Regions from separate parts of the Bacillus sp. GbtcB14 genome, predicted to be linked through region 1. Evidence: a T-box and tRNA genes for the amino acid it is inferred to sense, from the RefSeq annotation. Region 1 holds a T-box; the other holds one or more tRNA genes.
The links. A T-box is a leader RNA that pairs with one kind of tRNA and senses whether it is charged. The one in region 1 lies ahead of KVT31_RS01195 (valine--tRNA ligase), so its partner is inferred to be a tRNA-Val.

Region 1 (11,945 bases):
TGTTTCAAATAAAACAACATCACAGAAATTAACTTTACCGAAATAACAAATTGCCATAACAGTAATAATTTCAAACTCAGTCGCTTCCCCTAAATCCGTCCCATCTAGTTTTTCAACGACTGGCTTTACCATCTTTACAAGTTCAGTAATCTCTTCATTTGCAATTGGTGTCCCGTTCACACTAATACGCTCGTTAAATGTTTCAATATATGGAGAGGTAAATGTTCCTACCTTATATTTTGCATTTTCTAACATGTAGCGCATATATGTTAACGTTGAACCTTTTCCATTTGTACCAGCAAGATGAACACATTTTATGTGCCGCTCCGGATTTCCGAGCTCTTCTAGCATCCATCTCATTCTTTCCAATCCTGGTTTAATACCAAACTTCAATCGGCTATGAATCCACCCTATCGCTTCTTCGTATGTATGTATCACGTATGCTTTCCCCTTTCAAAAGACAACCTTCATACTCCTATTATACGCAAAGAAAAGAGACTCACCAATATAGTGAGCCTCTAAAAAATATTTTACTTTTCAAGATCTGCTAGACGTTGGCGAACTGCTTCACGTTTTTCTAGATAGTCTTGCTCTTTCGCACGCTCTCCTTCAATAACTGCTGCAGGAGCTTTCGCTACGAAACCTTGGTTTGAAAGTTTCTTCTGTACACGTTCTACTTCTTTGTCGAACTTCTCAAATTCTTTCTCAAGACGTGCTCTCTCTTCATCAAGATTGATAAGATCAGCTAATGGTAAGAATAACTCTGCACCTGATACGATTGCAGTCATTGCTTTTTCTGGTGCTTGTAAATCCGTTTGAATTATTAATTCGCTTGGGTTACAGAAACGCTCAATGTAAGAGCTGTTTTTTGTAAGTTGAGCAAGTATAGCCTCATCTTTTGCTTTAATTTGCATTTGGACTTTTTTGCTCATTGGCGTATTAACTTCTGCACGGATGTTACGAACAGAGCGAATGATATCAACTAGAAGGTGCATTTCTGCCGCAGCTTCTGTATCTTGTAAATCTTCGCGAACTGTTGGCCATGCTGCTACCGTAATAGATTCGCCTTCATGCGGTAAATGTTGCCAAATCTTCTCTGTTACGAATGGCATGAATGGGTGTAATAGACGCATTGTTTGATCTAATACGTAAGCTAAAATAGAACGAGTTGTTTTCTTAGCTGCTTCATCTTCACCGTATAGTGGCAGTTTCGCCATCTCAATGTACCAGTCACAGAAATCGTCCCAAATGAAGTTGTATAATGAACGACCAGCTTCACCGAACTCATATTTATCCATGTTACGCGTTACACTTTCGATTGTTTCGTTTAAGCGAGTTAAAATCCACTTATCCGCAACTGATTTTTCACCAGTTAAATCGATTTCTTCATACTTCATGTCATCCATGTTCATTAATACGAAACGTGATGCGTTCCAAATTTTATTAATGAAGTTCCAAGTAGACTCTACTTTTTCCATACTGAAACGTAGATCTTGACCTGGTGCGCTTCCTGTTGATAAGAAATAGCGCATTGCATCTGCACCGTACTTCTCGATAACATCCATCGGATCAATACCGTTACCAAGAGATTTACTCATTTTACGTCCTTGCTCATCACGAACTAAACCGTGAATCAATACATCTTTAAATGGACGCTCGCCTGTAAACTCTAAACCTTGGAAAATCATACGAGATACCCAGAAGAAGATGATGTCATAACCAGTTACTAAAGCATCTGTTGAATAGAACTTTTTAAAGTCTGCTGCATCTTCATTCGGCCAGCCAAGTGTTGAGAACGGCCATAACGCTGAACTGAACCATGTATCAAGTACGTCATTATCTTGATTCCAGTTTTCAATATCTGCTGGTGCTTCTGTACCTACGTATACTTCACCAGTTTCTTTATGATACCAAGCTGGGATGCGGTGTCCCCACCATAATTGACGAGAAATACACCAGTCATGAATATTTTCCATCCAGCGTAAGTATGTGTTTTCAAAACGCTCTGGTACGAACGTTACTTTTTCTTCTTCTTTTTGTTGAAGTGCTACTGCTTTTTCTGCAAGTGGAGCCATTTTTACGAACCATTGTGTTGATAAGTAAGGCTCAACTACTGCACCGCTACGCTCACTATGACCCACTGAATGCATATGAGGCTCGATTTCTACTAATACGCCAGCCTCTTGTAAGTCTTTCACTAACGCTTTACGGCATTCGAAACGATCCATACCGTTATATTTACCAGCTTTTTCGTTCATCGATCCATCTTCATTCATTACTAAGATGCGTGGTAAGTCATGACGGTTACCTACTTCAAAGTCATTCGGGTCATGAGCTGGTGTAATTTTTACAACGCCTGTTCCGAAATCTTTTTCTACGTACTCATCAGCAATAATCGGAATCTCACGGCCTACGATTGGAAGTGTAACTGTTTTTCCGATTAAATGTTTGTAACGATCATCTTCTGGATGAACCGCTACCGCTGTATCACCAAGCATCGTTTCTGGACGAGTAGTAGCAAGACGAATGTGACCTGAACCGTCTGTTAACGGATAGTTCATATGGTAGAATGCACCTTGAACTTCTTTATGAATTACTTCAATATCAGAAAGAGCCGTGCGTGTTGCTGGGTCCCAGTTGATAATATATTCACCGCGGTAAATTAAGCCTTTTTCGTATAATTGAACGAATACTTTATTAACCGCATCAGATAAACCTTCGTCTAATGTGAAACGTTCACGAGAATAGTCTAGTCCTAAACCAACTTTCCCCCATTGTTGACGAATGTGAGACGCGTATTCCTCTTTCCATTCCCAAGCTTTTTCAAGGAATTTCTCACGGCCAAGATCGTAACGTGAAATACCTTCTTCACGAAGTTTTCCTTCTACTTTCGCTTGTGTTGCGATACCCGCATGGTCCATTCCTGGAAGCCATAATACATCGTAACCTTGCATACGCTTCGTACGAGTTAAAATATCTTGAAGAGTTGTATCCCAAGCATGACCTAAGTGTAACTTACCAGTTACGTTCGGAGGTGGAATTACAATTGTGTATGGTTGTTTCTTCTCATCTCCTGTTGCTTCGAAATATTTGCCTTCAAGCCACCATTGATAAAGGCCTTCTTCAACGGACATATGATCATATTTAGTTGGTAAATTCTTTTCCGTGTTTGACATTATTTTCCCTCCTTAAAATAAAAAATGCCCCTCATCCAAAAAGGACGAGGGACATCGCGGTACCACCTTTATTTACAAACAAATTCAGGAATTTGCTTATACTCTTAATTTGATAACGGACAAATCCGTCTTTTCCTAATGAGAACTGTTCCGTTCAGAAAAGATGCTCCAGGGCTACCTTCTAACATAACTATCTAGAGAATCTCCCAGCTAATGATTCTCCTCTCTGAAGACGTTTCTTGTTATACTCTTCCCCTTCAAGGCATTTATATGATTGTTAATTATTATATACAATAGTGTAAAAAACGAAACCCTATTCGTCAAGATAAATTTAATACCACGGCTTTTCGGGCAAAAAAAGAAGATAAGTAGCATCCTCTACTTATCTTCTTTATCCCGCTATTTGCGGGCAGTAAGACCCTCCACTGATTAAAGTTTCACTTTATCCGTTCCCTTGCTGGGCAGCTTGTAACTGCGAGAGGAAATATTCTATATTGCTTACGAGCCAATGCGATTGTTGTAAGCTCTTTACTCCGAGAAGTTCATTTTCCTCATTGCGACTCTCTCTTCTTTTCTTATAAGACTGGATTTGCCGAATAAATTGCGATGGATACGTCATATACGCAAACATGAGTAGTTGCTCTTCTTTCGTAAAAGGGAAATTTTTTTGATACATTTGATACCATTCAAACCGATCACTTCGCGCAATTGGATACGTATTTAAAGACCGAGAATAAAACCCTACTATATCTTGCACAGGCGTTGCAAACTTTGATTTTTCTAAACTAATAAAATAGCCATTCCGTTCATAATCAAATAAGAAATGATTAAGCGATACGTTACCATGCACAAAAGTAATACGTGTTTTTTCTTTTTCCTTCATCGCATCGTTCCACTCAGTTAATTGCTTCGTTGCAAACTCACGCGCCCTCATTACATGATGATAGTACGTACAATATTGCAATTCAAATGGAGACATATACCACTTCGCTTCAGATTCTACGAGAAACTCTTCTAGCATCTCACCATCATTCTCCCAGCGATCGGATATATTTGTATAATGTTTTTCTAAATCTTCTTCTGTATACGTTTCTTCTTTCACCGTTTTTTGATGCAACGTTCCGAGAGTTTGAAACATTTTATGGTATTGATCATTATCCTCGCCGTTGCCTTCCGCACGTTCTAACCAAGGCATTAAATAATAATTATACGTCCCGTCACTTAAAATATAATTTCCATCCGTCGCATGGTATATAGGTACATAATTTGAAAAACCGTTCTCCTTCAAATATTGAATATGGTGCAGAAAGCTATTCCGCTCTAACTTTCTGCTTTCTATTTTCTTGAGCGCATATGGACCTTGATTCGTATAAATTTTCGTTACGCTTCCGTGCTCTTCCATATGCTGCGTATCCAATCTATATTGCCTTACAATGGGTTCATAGCGATTTCGTAATTCCATATCCATACGAATAACCCTTTCTATTCAAAACATAGCCTTTAGGAAAATAAGCGAGTGAAAACACTCACTTATTTCACTTTTGCCCTTGAAACGGGAATATAAATAATTTGTCCCGCAGTTAAATATATATCTTCTGTTTGATTGACACGGTATAAGTTTTGTACAGATGTTTCATAACGGTCTGCAACAGATTCGATTGTATCCCCTTCTTGCACGAAATACATTCTTAACTTTGTAAATTCTTCTTCCGGTTCCTTCGTAAATAATTTCGTTAAATAAAGTGCATTTTCATCTCGCTGTGAATACGTTTCTTCTTCTTGCTCTTCTTGTTTTTTCGCTTTTTCTTTCTTGAAATCTTTTCTTCCGAACAATTCAAATTGTGGCGTTGATTCTTTCTCCTCTTCACGCTCCACAAATTCATGTTCTTCTATTTCCTCTTCCTCTACTTCCTGCTCTTTTCTTTCCTCTAGTTGAAACGGTTCAAATGCGTAATCTTCCCACTCATCTGATTCCTTATAGACTGGTTCTTCTACGTGGGCAGGTCTATTTTCATCTTCTTGTGCGGAATAAGCCTCTAACTCAGCATGCGCCGTTTCTTCCTCTTCATCCTCGATTCTTTCTTCATCACATAAACCTGTAATAGATATATCCGCTAATAACTGTAAGCAACCATTTTCCTTTAATTCATAATCAAATTCCTCAATGGATACATATAGTTCTTCAATTACTTTCACTCGATTTCTTGGAATTGATATTTCAAGCGGAAAGGAATGAACAAGTTCATTAACCCCATCTTCCCTTGTTTCTACATAATCAATTGACTTTGCTGGTGATAGATCTCTTAATGAATAAGCTGAATCATCTTGCCGTGCAACATACTCTCCCGTTAAATCTAATTGCCCTCTCACGATAACTTCATGATCAAGCTCTTCTATCTCAACGTCTGGATCTAACGAAATTGACAAAAGTTCTTCGACTTCCTGTCCTTTTTGGAACCAAACAGATTCTTTTAATGAAAAACGTAATGAATGATCTGTTGCCACTTCTTTTCCCCCTCCCAAACTATATGTCATTACAGATTTATGTATGGAAAGCTGACTTTATGAATAAAAAAAATCGCTCCCCTTATGGAGAGCGATTTTCTTTATTCAATTAAGCTTTTAATTTTGACATTGCAATTTCCGCCGCTGCAATCGTCGCTTCAATATCTGCATCACTATGTGCTGTAGATAAGAATAGACCTTCGAATTGAGATGGTGGCAAGAATACACCTTGTTCTACCATTTCACGATAATAAGCCGCAAAGAATTCTAAGTTTGAAGATTTTGCTGCGTCGTAATTAATAACTGGCTCATCTGTAAAGAAGATACCAATCATCGAACCCGCACGGTTAATATAGTGCGGAATGCCATGTTTTTCAGCCGCTTTACGTAAGCCAGCTTCTAACATTTCAGCTTTACGCTCAAATTCTACATATGATTCTGGCGTTAACTGTACTAACGTTTCATAACCTGCTGCCATTGCAAGTGGGTTACCTGATAAAGTACCCGCTTGGTAAATCGGTCCGCTCGGTGCAACTTGGCGCATAATTTCTGCTTTACCACCGTATGCTCCTACTGGTAAGCCACCACCGATTACTTTACCTAAACAAGTTAAATCAGGTGTTACACCATAATAGCCTTGTCCACAATTATAAGCAACTCGGAATCCTGTCATGACTTCATCAAAAATAAGCAATGCACCATTTTGCTCTGTTACTTCACGAAGACCTTCTAAAAATCCTGGTTGCGGAGGAACAACACCCATATTTCCTGCTACTGGTTCTACAATTATACAAGCAATATCATCACCGAATTGTTCGAAAGCGTATTTCACACTGTCTAAATCGTTATACGCTACGGTAATCGTATTTTTCGCTACACCTTCTGGTACACCAGGGCTATCTGGTAAACCTAGCGTCGCCACACCAGAACCCGCTTTAATTAATAACGAATCACCATGACCGTGGTAACAACCGATAAATTTCAAAATTTTATTACGTCCTGTATAACCACGAGCTAAACGTAGCGCACTCATTGTCGCTTCTGTTCCGGAGTTAACCATACGTACAATCTCAATTGATGGTACGCGCTCAATAACAAGTTTCGCTAATTTATTCTCAATTTCCGTTGGAGCACCGAAGCTTGTTCCTCTTTCAGCAACAGATTTTAGAGCTTCAACAACACGATCATTCGCATGACCATGAATTAAAGGACCCCATGATAATACGTAATCGATGTATTCATTTCCATCGATATCATATACTTTAGAGCCTTTTCCACGCTCCATAAACAACGGATTCATACCAACAGACTTAAAGGCACGAACTGGGCTATTTACGCCACCAGGCATTAAATCTTGTGCCTCTTCAAACGCCGCAATCGACTTATCAAACTTTTTCATTATTTAGCGCCTCCTTCTTGTAACCATCTTGCTGCATCTTTTGCATGATACGTAATAATTAAATCTGCTCCTGCACGTTTCATGCTAATTAATTTTTCAAGTACAACTTCTTTTTCATTAATCCAACCATTTTGTGCTGCCGCTTTAATCATCGAATATTCACCACTTACGTTATAAGCAACGACTGGTAAATTAAAGTTATTTTTCACATCACGAACGATATCTAAGTAAGAAAGTGCTGGCTTCACAATTAAGAAATCTGCCCCTTCCATTACATCTGATTCAGCTTCACGGAATGCTTCCATACGGTTCGCTGGATCCATTTGATATGTTTTACGATCACCAAATTGCGGGGCACCGTGCGCCGCATCACGGAATGGCCCGTAAAATGCTGATGAATATTTCACAGCGTACGACATTACTGGTACGTGAGAAAAGCCATTTTCATCTAATGCATGGCGGATTGCGGTTACGAATCCGTCCATCATGTTTGATGGCGCAATAATGTCTGCTCCTGCTTTCGCTTGACTTACAGCTGTTTTCGCAAGAACTGCAAGAGACTCATCATTTAAAATAATACCATCTTCAATTACACCGCAATGACCATGGCTTGTGAATTGACATAAACATGTATCTGCAACTACTACTAGCTCTGGGAATTCACCTTTAATTTGCTTAATTGCACGTTGCACAATTCCATGATCACAATATGCTGATGATCCAACTTCATCTTTTTCAGCAGGTAAACCAAATACAATAACAGAACGAATACCTAAATCAACAACCTCTTGCATTTCAGCTTGCAATAAATCTAAAGACATTTGATATACGCCTGGCATAGAAGGCACTTCATTACGAACGTTTTCTCCTTCTAATACAAAAATAGGGTAAATAAAATCTTCCGTATGTAAAAACGTTTCACGCACAAGCGCACGCATATTACCGCTTTGTCTTAAGCGACGATGACGATTAAATTGTAAAGAGTTCATAGATTTCTATCCCCATTCTTTTATTTTATCCCGCTATTTGCGGGCAGTAAGACCCTACTAATTAAAGTTTCACTTTATAGATTCACAAATGCAGTGTAGTAATGCTTCTACCGTGTACTCTTTCGGCATAATAATATGCGGAAAATAAAGGCTTGCCTCTTTTTCCGTAATAGGCCCTATACAAGCAATTGTACATTTTTTTGTCCATTCTCTCCAGTTTGTACCCTCGAGTAAACGAACAAAACTAGTAACAGTTGAAGGGCTCGTAAATGTAATAATGTCTACTTTCCCTAACTTCAACGCTACTATAAGTTCTTGCCTTCTCTCTACATTCTCTTTCGTACTATATACGATTAGCTCATCTAGAGAAACACCCATTTCGCGAAGTGCAACTGGAATTACATCTCTTCCTAAATTCCCTTTCGGAAATAAAATGCACTCGTTTCCACTTAGTCTTTTTACAAACTCTTCTGCAAATACTTCTGCAACAAATGAAGTTGGAACGAAGTCCACTTCATAGCCCCGCTTTTCTAACTCCAACCTTGTTTTCACGCCTACTGCAGCAATTTTAGTCTTTGCGGGTAGCTTCTTTCTCAAACTATCTAGAAAAAAAGCTACCCCATTTTTACTCGTAAAAATAACCCAGTCATACGAATGCAGCTGACCTGCTATATGTTGAATTCGCCTATGAGACATACCTTCCATACGCAAAAGCGGAATTTCCAATGGAATTCCGCTCTTTTCTTTCACCGCTACACTCATTTGTTTTGCTTGATGCTGGGCACGTGTAATTAATACCGTTTTGCCAGCGAGAGCGTTCATATTTATTGTTGCCCCTTATTTGCAGCAAGGATGAGTTCTTTTGCGCCTTGTTTAATTAAACGGTCCGCAGCCTCTAGTCCTACTTCTCTTGGATTCATGCCTACTACTGTCTCTTTCAATAAAACAGAACCGTCCATAGAACCGACAAGAGCCGTTAATTCGATTGCATCGTTTTCTGTAAGAGTAGCATATCCAGCGATCGGAACTTGGCATCCCCCTTCGAGTTTATGAAGAAATACTCGTTCTGCTGCCACTGTTCTTTCTGTTACTGCATCATTCATATGCGCTAACAACTGTAGTAGGTCCTTATCATCCTCACGGCACTCAATCGCTAATGCACCTTGCCCTACAGCGGGTACGCATAACGTTTCATCTAAATGTTCTGTAATAACTTCATTATCCCAGCCCATTCTTTGTAATCCAGCTGTTGCTAAAATAATTGCATCGTAATCTTCTTCTTGTAATTTACGTAAACGTGTATCGATATTTCCACGAATCCACTTCACTTGTAAATCTGGTCTCGCAGCTAATAATTGTGCACTGCGTCTTAAACTACTCGTACCTAAAATAGCACCTTCTGCTAACTCTTTAAACGATGCTCCGCTTTTTGAGATAAAAGCATCACGAGGGTCAACACGCTTCGGTGTACAACCAATCATTAATCCTTCTGGAAGTACGGCCGGCATATCTTTCATACTATGTACAGCCATATCGATTTCTTTCGTAAGTAACGCATGTTCAATCTCTTTCACAAACAAGCCTTTTCCGCCTACTTTTGAAAGAGTAACATCTAAAATAACATCACCTTTTGTGACGATTTCTTTCACTTCAAATTCATATGGTAAACCTAGTGCTTTTAACTGATCAATAAACCAGTTTGTTTGCGTTAATGCTAATTTACTCTTTCGTGACCCTACAATAATTTTGCGCATAATTCTCTCTCCTCATTATAAATACCAAAAGTGGAAGTTGGATAAACTGCTTAATAGAAAAATATTGATTAGCATTACGAGAAATGCTCCGATGTTCCACTGGACGATTTTCTTCCCTTGCAACACATCTGCCACTCGTAAATATAGGCCAGCACAATATACAAATAGAACGACAAAAGATCCGATCACTTTCGTATCATACCAATGGAAATTGTCCAATTTCGTATATCCCCATATGCATCCTAATAAAATAGCTAATAAGAAAAATGGAACAGAAAATAAATTTAATCCGTAAGACATCGATTCTAGTTTCGGTAAATTCCCTAACCTTCTTAATCTCGCATTCCATTTCTTCTTTTTTAATAGGCGATATTGCAATAAATACATAATAGAAAAAATGAACGATACAGTAAAAGTTGCATAAGAAATAATAGCCATACCGACATGTACATATACAAGTTCTGAAACTAATTGCTCTGCCAGTACCGGCGACATCTTTCCGAGCGGTGTAAAAATAGAAAAAGCGCTTACGCCAAATGCGACAACATTTGTAAAAAAGACTAGAAAGTCAATTCTCATAAATCGATTAATGACTAACGACATCGTAATCAATAGCCAAACATAAAAATAAATCCCTGATAATAAAGTTAATATAGGGTTCGTTTCTGAATCTGTAGCCCGAAGTAACATAAAGATAGACTGCAGAACCCATACAATCGAAAGTAACCAAAAAGCAAATCGGTTCGCCTTTCGGTTACTTTGGAAATAATCTATAAAATATAAACTAATGCTGCAAGCATATAAAATAATTGCAATATGATAAATAATACTGTTATTTAAAAAACTCATCCGATCATCCTTCCAAATTATAAAGATGGAACGGATGGTGTCCACGCTCTTTTATGTTCTACTTCTTCCGCACAACTCTCTACATCTTCCGTTTCTAAGTCGAAAATCTTTGCAAATAACGCTAATTTTTCGTCTGCTCCCTCTTCAGCAGCTATTTCTTTCGCTACTAAAATTGGGTCTTTTAATAATTGATTAATAATACTTTTCGTATGCTTACTAATTACTTTTCTCTCACGATCACTAAGATTCGGTATTTTTCGTTCCAAGCTTTCCATCGTTTCACTTTGGATAGCAAGTGCCTTATCACGAAGAGCTGCTATTAACGGAACAACACCAAGTGTACTTAACCATGTTTTAAATAAAACAATTTCCTCTTCAATCATAAATTGAATTTTCTCCGCTTCTTTCAAACGCTCAGCACGATTTGCTTCCACTACTCCTTGCAAATCATCAATGTCATATAAGAAAGAACCTTCTAGCTCATCAATCGCTGGATCAATATCACGTGGCACTGCAATATCAACCATAAATAAAGGACGACCAGAGCGCATTTTCTCTACCTTTGTCATCATCTCTTTCGTAATGACATACTCAGATGCACCAGTTGAACTAATTAAAATATCTGCTTCTAATAATGCACATTGTAATTCACTTAAAGGCTTTGCATGTCCCATATATTTCTCAGCCATTACTTCCGCTTTCGTAAACGTCCTATTCATGACTGTTACTTTTCGAGCACCGCTTCCATATAAGTTTTGCAGTGCCAGTTCACCCATCTTACCAGCACCAAGAATAAGCACATGACAATCTGTTAACTCACCAAATATTTTCTTTCCGAGCTCAACAGCAGCATAGCTAACAGACATCGCGCTTTCACCAATCGTCGTTTCTGAGTGCGCACGTTTCGCTAACGTAACCACCTGCTTAAACAACTCATTAAAAATTGTGCCTGTCGCTTTTACTTGTTGCGCTTCTAAAAAGCTATCTTTTATTTGGCCTAAAATCTGTGTTTCTCCAACTACCATAGAATCTAAACCGCACGTCACGCGGAATAAATGATCTATTGCACCATCTTGTTCAAAAATAGTTAAATATGGCGCGACTTCTTCTATTTCAAGCTGAAACCAATCAGCTAAAAACTTCTTAATATAATACCGTCCCGTGTGTAATTGATCGACAACAGCATAAATCTCAGTGCGATTACAAGTTGATACAATGACATTCTCTAACACGCTCTTTTGATTTTGTAATGTAGTCATTGCTTGCTCTAACT
Region 2 (11,945 bases), on a different contig from region 1:
GAGTGAAAAATGAACAAAACGGGTGTAAAGGAAACTTGACGTAAAGTTTACTTTACATATATACTCGGTATAAGGAAGGAGGGAGAAATTTCCTTGGAAAATAAAATGGTCGAATACCGAAAAAAATTTGGACTATCTCAAGAAAAATTGGCTGAGAAACTTGGAGTTTCCAGGCAAACCATCATTTCAATTGAAAAAGGAAAATATGATCCATCACTTCCGTTAGCATTTGAAATAGCAAAAACATTTCAGACAACGATAGAACATGTATTTATTTATGAAGGGAAAGAAGAGGGGGAATAGGGATGAATTATTCACAAAAGTATTTTGTTATTATGGGTGTTATTTTTCTATTCATGAGTGGATTTATGATATTATCAGGTATTATGACGCATTCCGCACCACCAACTCCAACGTATACAGTGCTTGCGATGATGATCATGTGCTTTTGCTTAAGTTACTTACATCCACAATTTAAAGAAAAAGACGAGCGGATGAAATTAATTCGTTATAAAGGCATGTTCTTTAGCTTTTTTGCGTTAACAGCATATTATCTTCTTTTCTCTTTCGGCTTAAACTTAAAAATAATTACACTATCTGCTACTGAACTATTGAACATACTTATGGCACTTACGATGAGTACCGTCTTTATCTCATTTGTTGTTTTAGCGAAAAGATATTAAGATGGAAGAAAGAAAGGAAGATTAACATATGCAAATGTTGTATGCTTTTGGAATGGGGCTTGTATTATTTTTAGCCGTATTCTTGTTTATTCGTAAAGACGTGCAAGGTGGGACGTTAACGAAAAGAGGCTTTTATAAAATGATCGGCTGTTTAGTTGTTATGTTTATAGCGATTATCGTAATGATCGTTTTAATAAATCAGTCACTATAAAATTAAAAAATGGAACCTTACTTTAGTAAGGTTTTTTCTTTTTGTGTAAAACCCTAAAAATCCCACTAAATCCATTTACTACATATAATTGATATTATATAATTTAATAAAATGATAGATAGGGAGAATAGTATATGAATAAAAAAACTATCTTCTTTTTATTAACATGTCTACTACTTATAGCTAGTATTACTTATATAATATGTAACAAACGAGAACAAGTGCCACCTATGTTAGTATGGGAGAATCAAGAATACTACGTTACGAATGAACCTGCCGAAGCTGAAAAAGTTGGAAAAAGGCTCGGAGAAGTAACGAAGAAAATCAAAACAAGTAAAAAACCTACTAAAAACAGTGAATCTAACATAGTACAAGAAAAAACAGAAGTATTCACAATGGTAGAAGAAAAAGGTCCTCACTCACCTTTAATCATAAAGGAGCCTTATAGTGACGAATATAGAATAGTGAGACCGATGTTACATGTACTATAAAGTGAAAAGGAGACTCATATCCATGGTCGTTAAGAAAAACGTTTGTCTTTTTCCTTTGCTTTATCCTTCCGCCAGTCGGTGCGATTTTCATTGTAATGAATAGAGAGGCGCTACAAAAGAAAGATTTCATTTTATACTTATTATTTGCTGCTATTAATATATCGCTTTGGTTATCACTTATGATCTTGGATCGGACTATGTGGATGGTAGCAGGGCATTATATAATTGGAGCAATTGTTATTGTTTTTTCAAATATAAATAAGAGATAATCCAGTAATCTTAAAGTTGCTGGTTTTTATTTTGCTATTTATCCCGCTTTAATGGGCAGTAAGACCCCCCACCTCAAAATGCAGCGAAAGCAAAGAAGTTAGGTGGGGGATCAACTGCCCATAAAAGTCCGATTGGTTCAACTAATAATCAGTGGGGGATGAAGAACCCCCCCACTGATTAAAGTTTCACTTTATAATGAAGAAACAAATTATTAATAGAGAGTAGTGGGCTTTATGAGATGGAAAGAGGGAACGTTTGAAAAAATAGAAGCGAATGACTCATCTATTGAGAAACTCATACATACATTTAAGGAACAAAACGTAAATGGCGGAGCGGTTATAAGCTGTTTTAAAGTACATAACGAAAATTTTTTCAAAGAAATACCATATTGGAAAGATGGACACGAGCACTTCTTTAGAAGAATCTGTAACTCTTTAGAAATAATCAAAAGCTTAGAAGAGTTAAAAATACATACGTCAGAAAAATATAAGTTTCATTTTAAAGAGCAATGGGCAGTCATGCTTGATGGTAGCATTGCCGCTCAAATTTTGTCGGGCGGAGCATATGAAACATTTAAGGAACGACCAGTTATCGCAAAACAATTAGCAGTTAATCTATGTCAATATATGTTCCAAGATCGATACGAAGATATTAAAGTGTTCGAAAGCTATCGCCCTTGGACAGATTGGTTTTACGATGTTGCGTGGGATGTGACTTGGATGGTGTTAGATAGTAAGGAGCATAAGATGTGGTTCATTTGTGCTACGGATACGGATTGATAGAAGAGGGCCTTGTAGGAATGCTGCAAGGCTCTTTATTTTTTTGGGTAAATAGAAAATAAATCATATAAATGCTATACTAAAAAATGTTTGTAATGTCAGTTTCATACTATTATATAGTGCTGACTTACTAGAAAAGATAAGAGGAGAATAAACGTGAAAAAGATACAGAAATTATTGCTGTTAATGATGGTAGTAGGATTAACAGTAGGTGTTTTAGCAGGGTGTGCAAATCCGAAAGATACGACAGAAGAATTTTTAACAGCGATACAAAAAGGTGATGTAGAAAAGGCTCGTACATTTGTTGAGAGTGACAAGGAATTTAATAAACTAAATGAAAAAACAGATGATGCTGAGGCAAAAGCAATGCTGAGTGCAATTACAAAAAACTTTAAATTTGAAAAGCTAGAAGAAGTATCGAAAAAGGATGACAAAGCAGAAGTAAAAGTGAAAATTACATCTGCAGATCTATCCGTTGCTGTAACAAAAGCAGTGGGAGAAGTTATGCCAATGGCGTTTGCTAGTGCCTTTAGTGAAGACAAAGAACAATCTGAAAAAGCAATCGAAAAAACAATGACATCAACTATCGTCAAAAACTTAGCAGATAAAGATGCAGCAATGGCAACTCGCGAAGTTACATTGAACTTAAAGAAAAACAAAGATGGCGATTATAAAATTGTTGCAGATGATAACTTGAAAGAAGTATTGTTTGCAAATACGAAGTCGTTGGAGAAGATGTTTGGTGGGAAGTGATTGACTTAGATAAAAAAGAGAAACCCTATCACGTAGAAAGTTGATATGGTTTCTCTTTTTTTTTATGACCCCGGAGAGGCTCGAACTCACGACCTCCACCCTGTCAAGGTGGCGCTCTCCCTGCTGAGCTACGGGATCTTCAAAGATGCGTATGTAACAGCATCCTTAATCTTTATACTAAAGTAATTATATAAAATTAACTGAAATTTTACAATATTTTATATTAATCTTTTGAAGGGAAAATATTTGGAATCACGCTAGTAGTGTATTAAGGAATATATAAGTAGAAAGTTTAATTAAAGGTGGGTTCGAATAAAGCGGTTATATTATGTTTTTCGATACCAATCCAAAGGCCCCTCATCACTCAAATCAACTAGAAAAGGGAATAAGAAGTGTAAAGGTAAGCTTATAAGTTCTGGCATAGCGTTTATTGTTTTCTTTGATAAATATTGCCTTCCGAAGCAATATGGACAATCTTTTTCAAATGTCGTGAGTATCGACCAAACCTCTTTTACTTTCCACTTCGTTTTACAATATGTACAACACGCCATGGATTTCCTCCTTATTTTAAGTTGTTTTCTAATATGTTCCATTTTATTGTACGACGGTCAAGTGTATTTGAAGTGATAAAATGTGAGTTTTTTGTAAAAAGATAATAAAACTATTAAATTTCATCACACGAAACAAGCATACCCCCGTCCTAAATCCAGACCGGGAGTATGCTTGCTTAATTTTCAATATAGTGTACTGCATTGTACTCAACATATAACAATAAAGCTAAGGTTTATTCAATGATCGTGCCCGATTGATGAAGGCTGATTAAAGTTTCACTTTATATCCGGTTGTTTATACGTTGCCCAAATAACTTCGCGTTAAGTTTGGGAGAACGATTTTTCCATTCTTACTGTATTTTTCGAATAACTCTGATAGGAGAAGAACAAAGTTTTTATACTCTTCGTCATTTTCTTTCGGAGCATAGGACGCTGATAAATTTCTTCCTAAAAAACCTTCAATATCAAAAAGTAAATCATTTTGATATTCTTTAAACTCGTACTTCCCATCTTTAAAAAAGCTATTAAACATTTCTGGAGTTTCCTCGATTCCACCACTAAATCCCTTGAAGTTCGGGCAGGTCTTCTGGCAAATGTCTGCATTTTCTTGAATAATCGGGCTAGTTACATCTCTACTATTCCAAACAAGAGCAACATTTGCCTTTTGTTTCAAAATTCGTTGGCATTCGATTTTGAAAGCTTCTTTATTAAACCAATGAAATGCTTGAGCAACAGTTACTAAATCCACACTATTTTCTTTTAAAGTGGTATTTTCGGCAGTTGCTTTTATTGATTGAAAACGAGGATATCGTTTTAACGATTGCTCTGCCATTTTTCTCATGTCATCATTTGGCTCAACTCCAATAACATGTAAACCACTTTCAAGTAGTTGGTGGCTAAATATCCCGGTACCTGAACCAATATCGGCCACCATCTGATTCTCATTTAGTTCGTTAGCTGAGAGCAAATACTCAATATATTCATCGGGATAACTAGGTCGATATTTCGCATATATATCGGCCTTGTCAGTAAAATTTTCTGTTGTTTTCACCGTACTACCTTCTTTCCAGCAATATTATGTATAGAAATAGGAACCAAATAGTAATTTCCGCATCAGTCTCTAAGTCTACAACGTAAAAGTTCATCTAAAAGGAGCTGCCTTAGTGCTCTTATTCAAATTATACTATTTTGCGTGATATCTTCCAAAAGACCATAATTTTTATTCATCTAAATGGTCTAATTGTTGAATAATATGACCATTTGTATATCGTACGAGGGTTATGTAGGATAAGAGGTTTCCATTTTCAATATCCCAATTGGCCAATATATCCTTTTTACAATTTACTTAAAATCATGTATAACAGAGATACAAGATTATTTTATAATTATTCAAGAGTAGAGGGAGAATTATTGTAATGGTAAGGAAAACGTTCAAGATGCGTGTATCTAGAAATAGAACGATTTCGATTAATGGCTCGATTCTTGATGTGGATGTTACACATGATGAGTTTTTACAAGAGTTTGTTGAGTGGGTCGATTCTAAAGGTTGGTCGTTTATGGGGATAACAGACGAGAGTACACCCGAGGAAGCTAGTCAAAATTTAATAGATTCATTAATTGATGAGAAGGATAAGAAAGAATAATTCCTTCTTATTTTTTGTTGTATATTTATGTTCTTTATCGTAAAAGTATGATATAGTAAAAAACAGTGAATATTCTTCCAATTTAATACAAATTACATATAGATTGGTAGATTTAGTTTGTAAGCTGTGAGAGTATAATGAAAAGGGAGAGTCATATGGTAAATTTTAAGAAAATTTTGGCTTTTATTACCGTTATTTGTTTATTTTTTTTGACACCTATGACGTTACGTGCTGAGACGAATATTGGAGTGAATCCAGAACAAGTGGCACCACCACCTGCGGAAGGACCAAATGTTTTTAGTCAGTTTGCAACTACGATTGATGCGAAAACTGGAGATGTTTTGTATGACAAAAACGCACATCATCGTGCATTTCCAGCTAGTATGACGAAAGTGTTAACAGCAATTTTACTTATGGAGCATACGAAGCCAGAAGATCAATTTACGTTTTCACAATTAGCATTAGATCAAGAGAAGAGTAATTATCAAATTGAGTTTCAGCCTGGTGAGACGATTAATCGTAATACTGCGCTTATGATTTTAATGGTACTGAGTGCGAATGATGTGTCGTATGCGATTGCAGAGCGTATTGGCGGAAGTGTTGAGAATTTCGCTCATATGATGAATGAGAAAGCGAAGCAATTAGGAGCTACAGACAGTCACTTTGTCACACCAAATGGATTGCATGATCCGAATCATTATACAACACCATTTGATATGGCTATGATTACGAGAGGTGTGCAAAAGTATCCTGAAATTTTGCAAGCAATGAATACGAAAAGAACGACAGTTACGACATCTAGACAGACGGTGTCTATTTTTAACAAGTCTACTTATTTTGAAAATCCATATAGCATTGGCGGGAAGACGGGTTTTACAAATGAAGCGCGTAATACACTCGTTTTATTAAATGAGAAGGATGGCAATCGTATTATAAATGTAGTAATGGCTTCTCAAAGACCTGAAATTTATGAAGATTTGAAGCAGATGGCGGACTATTCTTTCGGTCAATTTGTGAAGCAAACTGTACTAGATAAACATAGCTGGCATCAAAAGGCAACGTACTTAAATAAAGATATCGATAGCGAGCTTGAAAAAAGTGCAGAGCTTATGCTTAAGAAAGATGAAGGAAAAAATGTGAGGACGATTTTCCGTGCGGCCTCATTAGATAAAGATTCTTTATATCATAAAGGAATTCATCGTGGTGAAGTAGTTGGTGCAGTTGACATCACTAAAAATAATCAAACAATTGCGACGATAAATGTTCTTTCAAAAGAAGATGTTACTTTTGCGATGCCTAAAAAAGACACGACTACGCCTGAAGTAAATGAATCAAATGTGAAAATAATAAGTATTGGGATAGGTGCCGCTGTACTATTTGGAGCCATTTTATTTGTAGTGCTACGCCGAAATACAACAGGAATGAAATCAGAAGAAAAATAAATTACTAGTAAAAAGACTGTGAAGAGACTTCGACACAGTCTTTTTTTGTATATACAAAATAACTAATAATTGTAAATTTTCTTATTGCATTTATTTTTTGTTCGTTATATTATTTAGTTGTGTTCTTGTTAAAGAACGAATTGGGTATTATATACTCCAAATAATATAAAACAACGGAGAGGGAGAGAGACGATGAAATTAATTTGGAAAGCGATTAGCAACGTTATCTCATTTGTTTTATTTGCATTAATGGTTTTTTTAGCTTTTGTAGTTATTTCGTCAAAAGCGAGTGGCGGAGATCCAACAGTGATGGGATATCAATTTAAATCAGTGTTATCAGGATCGATGGAACCAACATTTTTAACAGGATCAATCATTGCGATAGAGCCGACGAAAGATGGTTCTAAATATCAAAAAGGCGATGTTATTACCTTTAAAGAGAAAGATGAAAAAATTATCACTCACCGTATTATCGGTGTGAAAGATACAAATGGAAAAGTAACGTATGAAACAAAAGGGGATAACAACAATGGCCCTGATTTAGAACCAGTACGTGCGGAGAATGTTATTGGGAAATATGCGGATATTACAGTTCCTTATGCAGGATATGCATTAAATTATGCTAGTTCAAAGGCTGGAGCTGCATTGCTTCTTATTATTCCAGGGGTCTTTTTACTAGGCTATTCCGCGATTTCTATTTTTGGCGCGATTCGCAGCATTGACGGGGAAAAGAAAGAGAAAAAAGTAGAACAATCCGTCTAGTTCGTTTGGTTATACTTTCCTTTTAGGAAGTTAACAAATATATAGATTAAGGGGATATGGACATGACTTTAAAGAAAAAATTAGGTATGGGTATCGCATCAGCAGTGTTAGGGGCAGCATTAGTTGGTGGAGGAACATTTGCATTTTTCAGTGATAAAGAAGTGTCAAACAATACATTTGCGTCTGGTACACTTGATTTAGCAATCAATCCAACAACAGTTGTTAATGTATCAAATTTAAAACCTGGCGATACAATTACAAGAGATTTTAAACTAGAAAATAAAGGATCTTTAGATATTAAAAAGGTTCTATTGAAAACAGATTACAATGTAGATGATGTGAAGAAAGATAATAAAGATGATTTTGGTAAACATATTAAAGTAACATTCTTAAAAAATGTAGACAAGCATGAAACAATCGTAAAAGAAACAACGCTAGATAAATTGAAAGGTGACACACTTACAGCGGTAGATAATGATCTATCTGCTTGGTTCTGGGATGAAAAAGGTATTTCTGCAGGTAAGTCTGATAAATTTACAGTGAAATTTGAGTTTGTTGATAATAAAAAAGACCAAAACCAATTCCAAGGCGATAAATTAAATTTAACTTGGACGTTTGATGCACAACAAACAGAAGGTGAAGCAAAATAATATGAAAAAGGGCTATCAAATGGATAGTCCTTTTTCTATTTTTCTAGTATATAGCTATCATTTTTTATCGTTCTTTATTATAATAAAAATAACGTTCTGTATAGAGAACGTCTTGTTCGATGGGAGAGATTAAGATGCTGAAAACAACTCGCAAATTAAAAAAGATGCTTATATTGCCTTGTATGTGCTCCATTACGTTTTATTTAGGCTCTCAAATAATGACGTATACAGAAGCTGCATTTATTCATGAAACGAAAGTGGAAGCCGCTCTTTCTACAGCGATTATATTTCCAAAAACAGTTGATACGTTAAAAGAGGAAGCTGAGCAACATAAACAGTTTATTGAGCATCAGTATGGAGAAATGAAGGGGAAGTTGGCAGTAACTTCTATAGAAGAAATTGAACAGGCAATTATAGTGTGGCAACAAGGACGTGAGAAAATTGCTTCTGAGGAGGAAGGGCTGCAAAATGTATATACTGCAATAGAAGCTCCTTATAATCAAATACAAGAAGAATTAAAAGTGAATAAAAGTGAATCGATTCAACAAGTGGCCGTATATGTGAATGAAGGTTTTCTCAGTATAAAAGAGAAGCGAGATTATATTGTGAAAGAAGTTAGTTTGCAAGCTATTGATGAACAAATTCAAACTTTACAAAAACTATTAAAAGATGAAACAGTAAAGAAACAGAATGAAATAGAAGAACAGAAGAAAGTAGAAGAACAGAAGAAAGTAGAAGAACAGAAGAAAGTAGAAGAACAAAAGAAAGTAGAAGAACAGAAGAAAGTAGAAGAACAGAAGAAAGTAGAAGAGCAGAAGAAAGTAGAAGAACAAAAGAAAGTAGAAGAACAAAAGAAAGTAGAAGAACAGAAGAAAGCAGAAGAACAGAAGAAAGCAGAAGAACAGAAGAAAGCAGAAGAACAGCAGAGAGTGGAAGAACAGAAGAAATAGAAACAGATAAAAAGCTGGTAACTGCTTTAGTGAAACAGCTGGAAAACAAGGATGTGGTGCAAGAGATAACGAGCGAATAAACAAAACTATTAATGTTTATGTGAGTGTGAGGGAACGTTAGCCCTCACCTCTTTGTCTTTCTTTTTTCTTATAGTATGAAATATATTTGAGTGTGAACAAAGTTATAAATTAGTATAAAGTATCATGTTTTATTTTCTGAAAAATCGGAACAATATTGAGAAATAAAAATAATTGAAAATACTAATAAATATTTGTTGTATTTATAGAGTAATGTTCGTTATAATGAACTTAAGGTTTTTAAAAGAGAACGAACATTAGCTAAGCTAATATAGTTTTCTTTATATCTCTTATTGAAAAATAAGAGACAAAAATATAAAAAACAGCTAGGGGGAATTGATTGTGAGTCTGAAAAAGAAATTAGGTATGGGAGTTGCATCAGCGGCACTGGGGTTATCTTTAATTGGTGGAGGAACATTTGCATACTTTAGTGATAAAGAAGTATCAAATAATACATTTGCAGCTGGGACGTTAGATCTTACATTAAACCCTAAAACGCTTGTAGATATTAAAGATTTAAAACCAGGGGATTCTGTTAAGAAAGAGTTCTTATTAAAGAACGACGGTACGTTAGCGATTAAAGACGTTAAATTAGCGACAAAGTATACTGTTAAAGATGCAAAAGGTGATAATGCTGGTGAAGATTTTGGTAAGCACATTAAAGTGAAATTCCTTTGGAACTGGGATAAACAAAGTGAGCCTGTATATGAAACAACTTTAGCAGATTTACAAAATGTGGATCCAGATGTTTTAGCTAAAGACATCTTTGCTCCAGAGTGGGCAGAGAATGGTGGTCTAGCACCAAATTCAGAAGACTATCTATGGGTACAATTTGTATTCGAAGATGATGGTAAAGATCAAAACAAATTCCAAGGCGATTCATTGAACTTAGAATGGACATTCAACGCAAGCCAAACAGATGGCGAAGAAAAATAATAAAGCAAAAAGCGGGTATCCCCCGCTTTTTTTTATAAAGAAAAAAGAAGTGCCGTTTGTAAGCACTTCTTTCTATTTATTATTTTTGATCGTGCTTCCATTTTGTAAATTCAAGAAATTCACGAAATTGTTCTTTGGAGACACCTGAGCTCATCGCATCTTTAACGAGTTGTGTCCATTCGGAGTCTAAGTGATTTTCCTTTGCTGTTTCATCATGAAGTAGAGTATCAACTGGAATTTGTAGAACTGCTGCAATTTTTTCTAGAAACTGAATGGAAGGGTTTTTTTGTAAATTTCGTTCTATAGAACTAATGTAAGATTTAGCAACACCAGCTTTTTCGGCAAGTTCAGTTAATGAAATACCTTTTTGTAAGCGAAGGCGTTTTATACGTTCTCCAATCATATTTGCGCACCTTTCTATCAATATGTAGTCGTCTTATGATGTCATTATTATAACATAAACTTCGTTAAAAAGAACAAGCCTATTGAGCCTGACTGGATGGCTTCATACGTTGGAAAAAATGTTCGATCTCTTGCAGGGCGATACCAGCGTCTAGAGCTTCAAGTATTAAATCAATCCATTCTTGGTCCAGTGCGTCAGTCTTATCTTTGTACAAATGTAATTCCTCCCTAATTATCGGTCATAACTGCTGCTACAGAATATATGATAATGCAATCGCATTTTGTGTTTTATATAGTGAATTATCAAATATTTTGTAGATAAAACAAAGATAAAATCCCCATTAAATTCCCTCTATGGCGATTATAAAGTTTTTGACAGATGTTTTCAATATTTTCAGAAAACATTGTTGAATTGTGATATATTCGTATGCTAACTATGGAATTTTTACAAATATATTAAAAACATTACATAATATAACTAAATATTGAAAAAATATTGAATTTTTAATAAAATTCAATTTGTAATACATATTTTTTATTAGGGGAGGAAATAAGGGATGAACAAGAAACCGTTCAAAGTTTTGTCATCAATCGCTTTGACAGCTGTGTTAGGTCTTTCATTCGGAGCGGGTGGCCAGTCTGCATATGCTGAAACACCTGTGAATAAGACAGCTACGAGCCCAGTCGATGATCATTTAATTCCAGAAGAACGTTTAGCAAATGCGCTAAAAAACCGTGGGGTAATTGATTCGAAGGCTTCAGAGACAGAAACAAAGAAAGCCGTCGAAAAATACGTAGAGAACAAAAAGGGTGAAAATCCTGGGAAAGAAGTATCAAATGGGGACCCACTTACGAAAGAAGCATCTGACTTTTTAAAGAAAGTGAAAGATGCGAAAGCTGATACGAAAGAAAAGTTAGACAAACCAGCAACAGGAACACCTGCAGCGACAGGCCCAGTTAAGGGTGGTCTAAATGGTAAAGTACCAACTTCTCCAGCAAAGGGAAAAGAATATAACGGTGAAGTTCGTAAAGATAAAGTACTCGTTTTACTTGTAGAGTACGCTGACTTTAAACATAACAATATTGATAAAGAACCTGGTTATATGTATACTGACGATTTTAACAAAGAACATTATGAAAAAATGTTATTCGGTAATGAGCCATTCGCATTAGAGGATGGCAGCAAAATCGAAACGTTTAAACAATATTACGAAGAGCAATCTGGCGGTAGTTATACAGTAGACGGAACAGTTACAAAATGGTTAACAGTTCCTGGTAAAGCTGCTGATTACGGTGCGGATGCTGCTACAGGTCATGATAATAAAGGACCAAAAGGACCACGTG

Region 2: it encodes a tRNA-Val, which carries the amino acid that the T-box ahead of KVT31_RS01195 (valine--tRNA ligase) is inferred to sense. The anticodon was not compared.

The regions. Positions count from the first base shown of each region.
Region 1 covers NZ_JAGXJT010000001.1:212,688-224,632, reverse strand. Annotated here, with positions in the region: gene KVT31_RS01200 (bifunctional folylpolyglutamate synthase/dihydrofolate synthase) at 1-438, opposite strand, end outside; gene KVT31_RS01195 (valine--tRNA ligase) at 531-3,176, opposite strand; T-box leader at 3,214-3,446, opposite strand; gene ysxE (spore coat protein YsxE) at 3,619-4,644, opposite strand; gene spoVID (stage VI sporulation protein D) at 4,707-5,681, opposite strand; gene hemL (glutamate-1-semialdehyde 2,1-aminomutase) at 5,791-7,080, opposite strand; gene hemB (porphobilinogen synthase) at 7,080-8,069, opposite strand; gene hemD (uroporphyrinogen-III synthase) at 8,139-8,891, opposite strand; gene hemC (hydroxymethylbilane synthase) at 8,894-9,823, opposite strand; gene KVT31_RS01160 (cytochrome c biogenesis protein) at 9,839-10,672, opposite strand; gene hemA (glutamyl-tRNA reductase) at 10,690-11,945, opposite strand, start outside.
Region 2 covers NZ_JAGXJT010000003.1:532,460-544,404, forward strand. Annotated here, with positions in the region: gene KVT31_RS11650 (helix-turn-helix transcriptional regulator) at 94-303, shown strand; gene KVT31_RS11655 (permease) at 306-683, shown strand; gene KVT31_RS11660 (DUF3976 domain-containing protein) at 712-894, shown strand; gene KVT31_RS11665 (hypothetical protein) at 1,029-1,385, shown strand; gene KVT31_RS11670 (hypothetical protein) at 1,889-2,434, shown strand; gene KVT31_RS11675 (DUF4878 domain-containing protein) at 2,591-3,187, shown strand; tRNA gene KVT31_RS11680 (tRNA-Val) at 3,253-3,325, opposite strand; gene KVT31_RS11685 (hypothetical protein) at 3,514-3,738, opposite strand; gene KVT31_RS11690 (class I SAM-dependent methyltransferase) at 4,034-4,789, opposite strand; gene KVT31_RS11695 (hypothetical protein) at 5,154-5,381, shown strand; gene KVT31_RS11700 (D-alanyl-D-alanine carboxypeptidase family protein) at 5,537-6,823, shown strand; gene sipW (signal peptidase I SipW) at 7,016-7,585, shown strand; gene KVT31_RS11710 (TasA family protein) at 7,648-8,235, shown strand; gene KVT31_RS11715 (DUF4047 domain-containing protein) at 8,370-9,185, shown strand; gene calY (biofilm matrix protein CalY) at 9,606-10,199, shown strand; gene KVT31_RS11725 (helix-turn-helix domain-containing protein) at 10,279-10,602, opposite strand; gene KVT31_RS11730 (anti-repressor SinI family protein) at 10,682-10,816, opposite strand; gene inhA1 (M6 family metalloprotease immune inhibitor InhA1) at 11,159-11,945, shown strand, end outside.